2 regions of the Psychrosphaera aquimarina genome follow, and region 2 is predicted to be linked to the other one. Evidence: riboswitches for the same ligand, from Rfam matches in the RefSeq annotation. Region 2 holds a riboswitch; the other holds the start of a gene.
What was found. A riboswitch is a leader RNA that binds a small molecule or an ion and turns the genes downstream of it on or off. The one in region 2 is predicted to bind thiamine pyrophosphate.
Positions count from the first base shown of each region.

Region 1: another riboswitch for thiamine pyrophosphate. It lies ahead of thiC (phosphomethylpyrimidine synthase ThiC); the one in region 2 lies ahead of RT723_RS03850 (TonB-dependent receptor).

Region 1 is NZ_JAWCUA010000010.1:434,533-438,951, forward strand. Features, by position in the region: gene thiC (phosphomethylpyrimidine synthase ThiC) at 1-1,720, opposite strand, end outside; TPP riboswitch at 1,844-1,956, opposite strand; tRNA gene RT723_RS13910 (tRNA-Phe) at 2,171-2,246, shown strand; tRNA gene RT723_RS13915 (tRNA-Thr) at 2,297-2,372, shown strand; tRNA gene RT723_RS13920 (tRNA-Phe) at 2,412-2,487, shown strand; gene RT723_RS13925 (hypothetical protein) at 3,760-4,191, shown strand; gene RT723_RS13930 (sensor domain-containing protein) at 4,272-4,419, shown strand, end outside.
Region 2 is NZ_JAWCUA010000003.1:150,014-154,432, reverse strand. Features, by position in the region: gene ccoG (cytochrome c oxidase accessory protein CcoG) at 1-232, opposite strand, end outside; gene RT723_RS03860 (DUF3299 domain-containing protein) at 354-842, opposite strand; gene RT723_RS03855 (GNAT family N-acetyltransferase) at 974-1,444, shown strand; TPP riboswitch at 1,482-1,594, shown strand; gene RT723_RS03850 (TonB-dependent receptor) at 1,682-3,817, shown strand; gene RT723_RS03845 (YkoF family thiamine/hydroxymethylpyrimidine-binding protein) at 3,911-4,174, shown strand; gene pnuC (nicotinamide riboside transporter PnuC) at 4,187-4,419, shown strand, end outside.

The DNA of each region.
Region 1 (4,419 bases), on a different contig from region 2:
TGCCTGATTCTTGTGGTAGTGTTTCGTCGTGATACTCAAGTGCACGCTCAGGATCTAATCCTAAGTTAAATTGATCGTGCCAACGGAATTCAAAACGGGCTTTAGATAATGCATTATCTCGAATTTGCGCGCCAGGATGCCCTTTGGCTAAATCACCCGCGTGTGCCGCTATTTTGTAAGTGATCAATCCTTCTTTAACATCTTCTTTATTGGGTAAACCTAAGTGCTCTTTAGGTGTTACGTAACACAACATGGCACAACCGTACCAGCCAATATTAGCGGCACCAATACCAGAGGTTATATGATCGTAACCCGGAGCTATATCTGTGGTTAATGGCCCCAAAGTATAAAAAGGCGCTTCGCCACAATGTTCTAATTGTTGTTCCATGTTTTCTTTTATCATGTGTAAAGGTACATGTCCTGGACCTTCGATGATGGTTTGCACATCATGTTTCCACGCAATTTTAGTTAATTCACCTAAGGTGCGTAATTCACTAAATTGCGCTTCATCGTTAGCATCAGCAACCGAGCCAGGTCTTAAACCATCACCTAATGAGAAAGATACATCGTACTTTTTACATATCTCACAAATGTCTTCAAAATGCGTGTATAAGAAGTTTTCTTTGTGATGTGACAAACACCATTTAGCCATAATAGATCCACCACGGGAGACAATTCCGGTCACACGTTTTGCGGTCATAGGCACATACCTAAGCAAGACACCGGCGTGGATAGTAAAGTAATCCACCCCTTGTTCAGCTTGTTCTATTAAGGTGTCACGGAAAATTTCCCACGTTAAATCTTCGGCAACGCCATTTACTTTTTCTAGTGCTTGGTAAATAGGGACTGTGCCAATTGGCACAGGAGAATTACGAATGATCCATTCACGGGTTTCATGAATATAACGTCCCGTCGATAAATCCATTACGGTGTCGGCACCCCACTTGGTAGACCAAACTAGTTTTTCTACTTCTTCTTCAATAGACGATGTAACCGCTGAGTTACCTATGTTGGCGTTTACTTTGATTAAAAAGTTACGGCCAATGATCATAGGTTCAGCTTCTGGATGATTAATGTTTGATGGAATGATGGCGCGACCTCGAGCCACTTCATCTCTTACAAATTCAGCAGTGATTTCATTTGGAATGCTAGCTCCAAAGCTTTGGCCTGGGTGTTGTTGGGTTAACATCTCGTCATTAAGTTGTTGTCGTTTTAGGTTCTCACGAATGGCAATATATTCCATTTCTGGCGTGATAATACCTTTACGAGCGTAATGCATTTGAGTCACGTTTTTACCCGGTAAGGCACGGCGTACTTTAGGTAGATTTTCAAAACGAATATGATCTAAGCCTTCGTCAGCCAAACGTTGTTGACTATAACCCGAGGTTGCCCCTTCTAATACTTCGGTATCGTCTCTGGCTTCAATCCAACTAGCACGTAATTTAGCTAACCCTTTATGTACGTCAATTTGCGTATCTTCGTCGGTATAAGGGCCGGATGTGTCATATACACGAATAGGTTGATTAGGTTCTAAAATAGGGTTGTCTTGGCTACCGCCTACGAGTGAATCGGCTAAGGATATTTCACGCATACCTACTTTAATCGGGTAGGTGCTTCCTTCGATATAGACTTTTTTTGAGTTTGGGAAACGTTGGTTGGAACAGTTTGTTAAAAATTGTTCGGCTTGTGCGCGACGTTCGCGGCGAGTAAGTTTAGTCATGGTTTCTGCCTTTTGGTTAATTCGCTCAAAATATTGAGCACAAAAGACGGAGTGTAGATTTACAGGAGCTTTGTAATACCTATTTTACTAAGATTCGCCCAGGGCGGGTGAAATACTAAAACGGGTGTTATTTCCCTTGTTTCCTTCGCAGATATTAGTCTGAATCAGGTTCTACGGATCCCGCTTTCGCGATCTCAGCCAACACAAAAATGTAATTGGCACTCCGACAAGTCGAGGCGATACTAAGCTATTCAATTTTTCAGCGCAACCCCAAATACACGGTTTTAACGTTATAACTTATTTGTAAAGCACCATATTGGATGTGTAATTTAGTTTGCCTTTTAAACAGGTTGTTTGAATATCAACCAAGTAAAGGGGATGCTAGGATTATTTGTAAAAATTCTATTGCTATCTGACCTTATTTTCTTTATCCTCCCTGCCGTTAAATTCGCCTCGATAGCTCAGTCGGTAGAGCAGAGGATTGAAAATCCTCGTGTCCCTGGTTCGATTCCGGGTCGAGGCACCATTTCTTTATAGATACGGCAATTTAACGGTGTTCTTGTTAAAAGATCATGTGCCGACTTAGCTCAGTTGGTAGAGCAACTGACTTGTAATCAGTAGGTCGCCAGTTCGACTCCGGCAGTCGGCACCACTCTTTTAAACAGTACCAAAAGTAAAAAGCACACTATGTGCCTCGATAGCTCAGTCGGTAGAGCAGAGGATTGAAAATCCTCGTGTCCCTGGTTCGATTCCGGGTCGAGGCACCATCTTATTCCCTTCTAAATACACTTATTCATTAGTTAAACTCATCATTCAATAATTCTGTTATTTGTTCATATTACGTTAGTTTCTAAAGGGAATAAGATAGTTCTCGACACATCGAACGTTCGCTTCGCTCAGTTCGATGACTCAGTACATACATGAATATGTTGTTACGCTTGTTTATTTGCGAATTCAGTAGGAATTAAAAATTGTTTAGTCGAGATAAATTGTTGTAGGCATAGCTGTCTACGTCAAATCAATTTAGCGAAGCATAAACGATTTTTAAACCTATCGTAGACATGACAAAACATGTTTAAGAAATTAAATGGATGTAGGTACTAACTATTTCAACCAGTGACCTTTGCATAAAAACCGGAGTAGAGAGTCAAGCATGTTTTGGTTTGCTGATTGTGTAAATAAGCAAATGGAACAACATCAAGCCCTACGGGCCAGCTAAAGCTGTTGATGAATGTTCCAGACATTCATGCTCCGGGTCGAGGCACCATCTTAATATTCCCTCAATTATTTAACGCCAATTTCAAATGTTATTCAGTCTGAATGTTTTTCGCACGCTTATCGTTTGCACAATATGCATTGGCGGATATTAAAATTAAGCCCGACACAATCGAACGCTCGCTGCGCGAGGTTAGATTATGAAATACGTCCATGTATTTCACCGCAAGCGGCCAGCCTACGGCTGTTAAAATTTGTTCCCGACAAATTTTTCCGGGAGAGCACCATCTTAATATTCCCCATTCTTATATTATTAAATTCAAATTAAATATATCTTGCTGTAATTGAGTTGATCTCAATTTCAATGTTATGCAGTTGGGAATAATAAGATGGTGTCTCAACACAATCGAACGCTCGCTTCGCGAGGTTAGATTATGAAATACGTCCATATATTTCACCGCAAGCGGCCAGCCTATGGCTGTTAAAATTTGTTCCAGACAAAAATTTCCAGGGGAAGGCTCCTTATTTATATTCCCCCTAATTAACGGCAATATAAAGTATCATTTAAATATCAGGCGTTGCGTTTTTTTGGATGGTTCATTTGGCTAAGTAATCTCAATTATTAAGCTTAAATGTTGAATATATTGAGGATTATTCTATTCTTCTGATTTGGAACTGATTTCACACATTAAATTAATGTGTTGAGAACTCAGCTTGTAACGCCCTTTAGCCTAGAAAAACAAAAGGTTTTTCCACTGGTATTTATAATGCTATTACGGTTAAATACGCAAATAATTAATAGCACTTAGTGCACTTGGATCTGTGTGAAAAAACAAAAGTATTATAAAAATCCTAAGAAGAAGTTTACCCTTAGTATCGTTTTTGCCTCTTTTCTTATCTTTAGTTTTTTAGCTTTTTTTGAGTATTCGAAATTTACACATGATCGTCAAGAGCAAGTTGTTATGGTTACTCGTGCGCTTTCTGACTTTCGAGCTCGACTTGAATTTCTGATTAATGAAAACTTGAAGTTACCCCAAGGATTGATAACTTACGCTGCGTTAAATCCAGACCTTACGCAGCAGCAGTTTGAATTGTTCGCACGAGAGACATTAATTAGTGATAACCGAATACGTAATATCGCCTTAGCAAAAGATCTCGTCATTTCTCACATGTACCCTATGGCAGGCAATGAAAAAGCAATTGGTTTAGATTACAAAAAAATCTTGAGCAAAAACTCGCCGCCATTCAATCCGTAAATTTAAATAAGATCATAGTCGCAGGGCCCTTAAATTTAGTCCAAGGTGGAGTTGGACTCATTGCCAGACAACCTATATTTGTGTCGTCTACTGGTGATTTATGGGGCATTGCTTCCATTGTTTTAGATTATAAAAGTATATTATCAGATAGTGGGATAACGTCTCAAAATCACCTTAAGATTGGGTTAAGAGGTAAGAACGCCAGTGGTACCAATGGAGAAATATTTT
Region 2 (4,419 bases):
GGTTGGCAATATCAAATAAGATTGCTTGACTGTCGCCGTACTGAATCCATGGTAATAATGCAAACAGTCCTAAAGATATGATGCCAATTCTGCGTCTAAGCATCTGATGTAACCCTTTCACTGCTCTTACATAGATTCGGCTTCGTAAATTGTACTGTTGTACTTTCTCAGCTTCAGGGCGGTAGACTTTTACGTCACTTGGGATATTTTTTATGTCTATTTTATCACTCATGGGATGATCCAGATTTATAAAAATAAAATACAACTCAAAAGATGATGAGTTAATAAGATTAAGTATATTACTTTATACTAATTTATTGCTGAAAGACTTGATCTAGCTCTAGTTTAGGTAACTAAAAGTCGTCATAAGGAGCAACTTTAGTACCCACCATAGTGTAACCAACTTGCGCTAATTCGCCTTTCCATTCTTCAGTGCTCAATGTACCGATTACCCATATTGGATCGTACATCGCTTCGGCAGGTGCGCCTTCAGGAAAAGTAACATAGATTAGTTGGTTTGATGGCGGCGGGGGGACATGAACACATGCGCCAAAATAAGGAACAAGTAGAAACTCAGTTACTTTGTTGTCATCACCTTCAAGCGGCACAACAAAACCTGGTATTTTAATAAGTTGACCATCTAATTCTTTTACTACAGGTGCATTAATTGTCTGCGGTCCTGCCATCGCTTGGCCTATATGTTCAATATCAGGAGTGCCAGCATCAAAACCTTTAGGCACTAAATCTGACCATTCTAATTCTTTGGGGATAGGATCTGCATTAACTAGAGGCGTAACAATTAGACAAATAGCAATAACACAGTACAGAACTCGTAAAAACATAATACGTGACCAATTAGAAGGCTAAATATGGGGGTAGAATACAGCGCGAAGTGATTAAAGCCAAGTTATACGTTGGCAATTTAATTAAACCGCGTTAAATTGTAGTCATCATTTCTTGGCTAAAATTTAATATGAAAAAAAACTTAGATTGGCATGTTAAACGGTTTGATCAACTCACGACCGATGAACTATATGACATATTAAAATTACGCATTGATGTGTTTGTTGTTGAACAAGAATGTTATTACCCAGATTTAGATGAAATTGACAGAGATCCACAAACATTACATGTGTTTAATTATCAACAAGATAACCTTACAAGTTACTGCCGAATTTTAGCCCCCGATGTGGTTTATAAAAATGAATCAGCCATTGGTCGAGTGCTTGTATCTGACAAATTCAGAGGACAAAGTTTAGGGTATGAACTGATGCGCGAAGCGTTATCGCATGCGGACACCTTATGGCCGCAGCACGCTTGTCACATTTCTGCCCAACAGCACTTAACTAAATTTTATAATACGTTAGGTTTTGAGCAAATTTCAGACATGTACTTAGAAGATGGCATCCCTCATATAGCAATGAGACGTCTGACCAACAAATAACCCTAGTAATTTAACCTATAGATAATTACACTTCCCTACGAATACCAAGGAGTGTTCAAACTCAATGGCGAGTTTGGACTGAGATGCGCAAGCAAATCCTTAGAACCTGATCCGGCTTGTACCGGCGTAGGGATGGAGGCATAACACGTTCAATGTTATGCATTAAAAAACACATCAATTTATCCTCGCTTACGACCGGCTCTTTTGTCTTTCAAATAGAACAAACAAGAGAACCAAATGAAAACATATGCACCATCTTTAATTGTTGTCAGCTTAGCAATGGCTTTGCCTGTTATTGCAGATGAAAATTCAAAAAAAGAAATCGAAAAAATTGTAGTTAAAGGTGAGTTATTACCAACCTCAGCTAAAAATGCCGCTAATTCAATCGACGTAATAAACAAAGCTGCATTAGAAAAAAGCGGCGCAGACCATATTCAAGATGTTTTACAACAAGTTGGTAATATTAATTATTCGTCAGGCAGTTCAAGAGCGCGCTTTTTTCAAATTCGTGGTATCGGTGAACGTAGCCAATTTGTTGATCCGGTTAACCCTTCAGTCGGTGTGGCTATTGACCGTATCGATTATTCAGAAATCGCTAATGCCGCTACTTTATTCGATATTGACCAAGTAGAAGTTTTCAAAGGGCCTCAAGGCACCAGCGTTGGTGCAAATGCCATGGCTGGGTTTATAAACTTAGCGAGTACCGAAACGGGGTCTGGTCAAGAAGGCAAAGTTAGAGTTTCTATGGGAAATTACGGTTTTCAGCAATTGGCTGCAGCGTATGGTGGTGACATAAATAACAAAGCAGAATATCGAGTCTCCGTTAATAAAGTAGACGGTGACGGTTATATTGAAAATACCTACTTAGGCCGTAAAGACACCAATGGTATTGATGAGTTGTCTGTTCGCGCTATGTTAGATGTGGAAATGAGCCAAGAATGGACAATGAAAGCGGTTTTACATAAGTTTGATATTAATAACGGATATGATTCATTTTCATTAGATTTAAATCGCACTACTTTGTCTGATGAACCTGGTTTTGATAGACAAGATACCACTGCAATAGCACTGACAAATAAATACCAAGGCTTTTCATTTGCAGATGCAGAATTATTTATTAGCCACTCGAATTCGGATCTAGATTATGGTTTTGATGAAGACTGGGCTTACGGTCAATACAACGACGATTGGTCATTTACTGGAATCCATCCAGACGGGTATTCAAGTACCGATTATTACTTTAGAAAACGTACTGCAGATCAACTTGATTTACGTTTAACAAGCAAAGACAAAGATTGGGTGGTTGGCCTATATAACCAACAAAAAAATGCAGATTTAACCCGTCAATATACTTGGAACGACTCTGACTTTTTAAGTGATTATGACGTCGCGAATATCGCGTTATATGGTGAAAAACGTTTTGCTTTGTCGGACAGTATTAACATTACGGCCGGCTTAAGAGTTGAAAATTATCAAGGTGATTATGCCGATAGTAACGGCACGGTAAGTTCGACTGATGACACTATGTGGGGCGGACATTTCACTGCGAGCAAACAATACGATGATGCATTTTTAGCTTATTTTAGGGTCAGTCAAGGTTTCAAAGCCGGTGGCGTAAATGGCGAAGCATTAAGCAAACTTAATGATGCGAACTTACAGCAGTTTTATTTTGAATTAAGAGAACATGCGAGCTTTAAACCTGAAACACTAACTAATGTTGAGTTAGGTTTAAAATATAACTCAAACGACAATAAGTTAAATGCCGTGGCGACCTTGTTTTACTCAACACGTGACGACATGCAAATTAAACAATGGTTAACGGATAACAGTGTTGTACCTGTGTTTGTTGGTTATTTGTCGAATGTCCCTACCGGTTCAAATTACGGTGTTGAAACCAGCGTTAATTATAAATTAACCAAGAGCATCAAGGTATTTGCTGGATTATCGTTACTAGAAACGGAAATAGACAATATTGACCGCCTTGAAGAAGATCCTGTCACTGGCGAAGATGTGTCTGTAAATATAAGTGGTAGAGAGCAAGCCCACGCGCCAAAATATCAGTTTAACTTGGGTGCCGACTGGCAACTGACGGATAATATCATTGCTAATGTATCTTTCACTGGCAAAGACGAATTTTATTATTCATATAGTCATGATGAAACGGCCGATTCCGTCGTCTTAGCTAATGCCAGCTTAACTTATAAAGGTGACGTTATTGATGTCACATTATGGGGGCGTAACTTAACTGATGAAGAATATGGTGTACGAGGTTTCTATTTTGGCAATGATCCTAGAGATGGCTGGGTTGCGAAAAACTACGAGCAATTTGGTGAACCAAGAGTTATCGGCATTAGACTCGATTACCTATTTTAATGCCTGTACATTCAACGTTAATAAGTTATCAACATAACCTTAAAACAGTACTCACATTAGGTTTCTCTAATGTGAGCGCAACAAGGACAAAAAATGCAATTAAGTGTAGAAATAAGTAAGTACCCTTTAGCTGAGGTAGATTACGTCGCCGCAATACAAAATTTCATCGATCGCATCAACACACATCAAGATATTACTATCGTCACGAATGTGATGAGTACTCAGCTTTTTGGTGATTACGATGTGGTTATGAAGGCATTAACTCAAGAGTTAAAAACCAGTTTTGAATTATACGGTACCACCGTATTTGCTTGTAAATTTATCCCAGGTAACTTGTACCAAAAATACGCAAGTTAACTGTGCTTAGGAATAAATATGTTTGAGCAAATATTAGCTGGCTTTGAAGCTATGTCAGGTTGGGAATATGTTGGGGTGTTTCTAGGGCTTGCCTATCTGATTCTAGTAATGAAAGAAAGTTTATGGTGTTGGCCGGCAGCCTTTATCTCAACCTTAATTTATACCATTTTATTCTGGCAAGGCGCATTGTTAATGGAGAGTTTGTTAAGCTTCTATTATTTGTTAATGGCCATTTATGGCTGGTG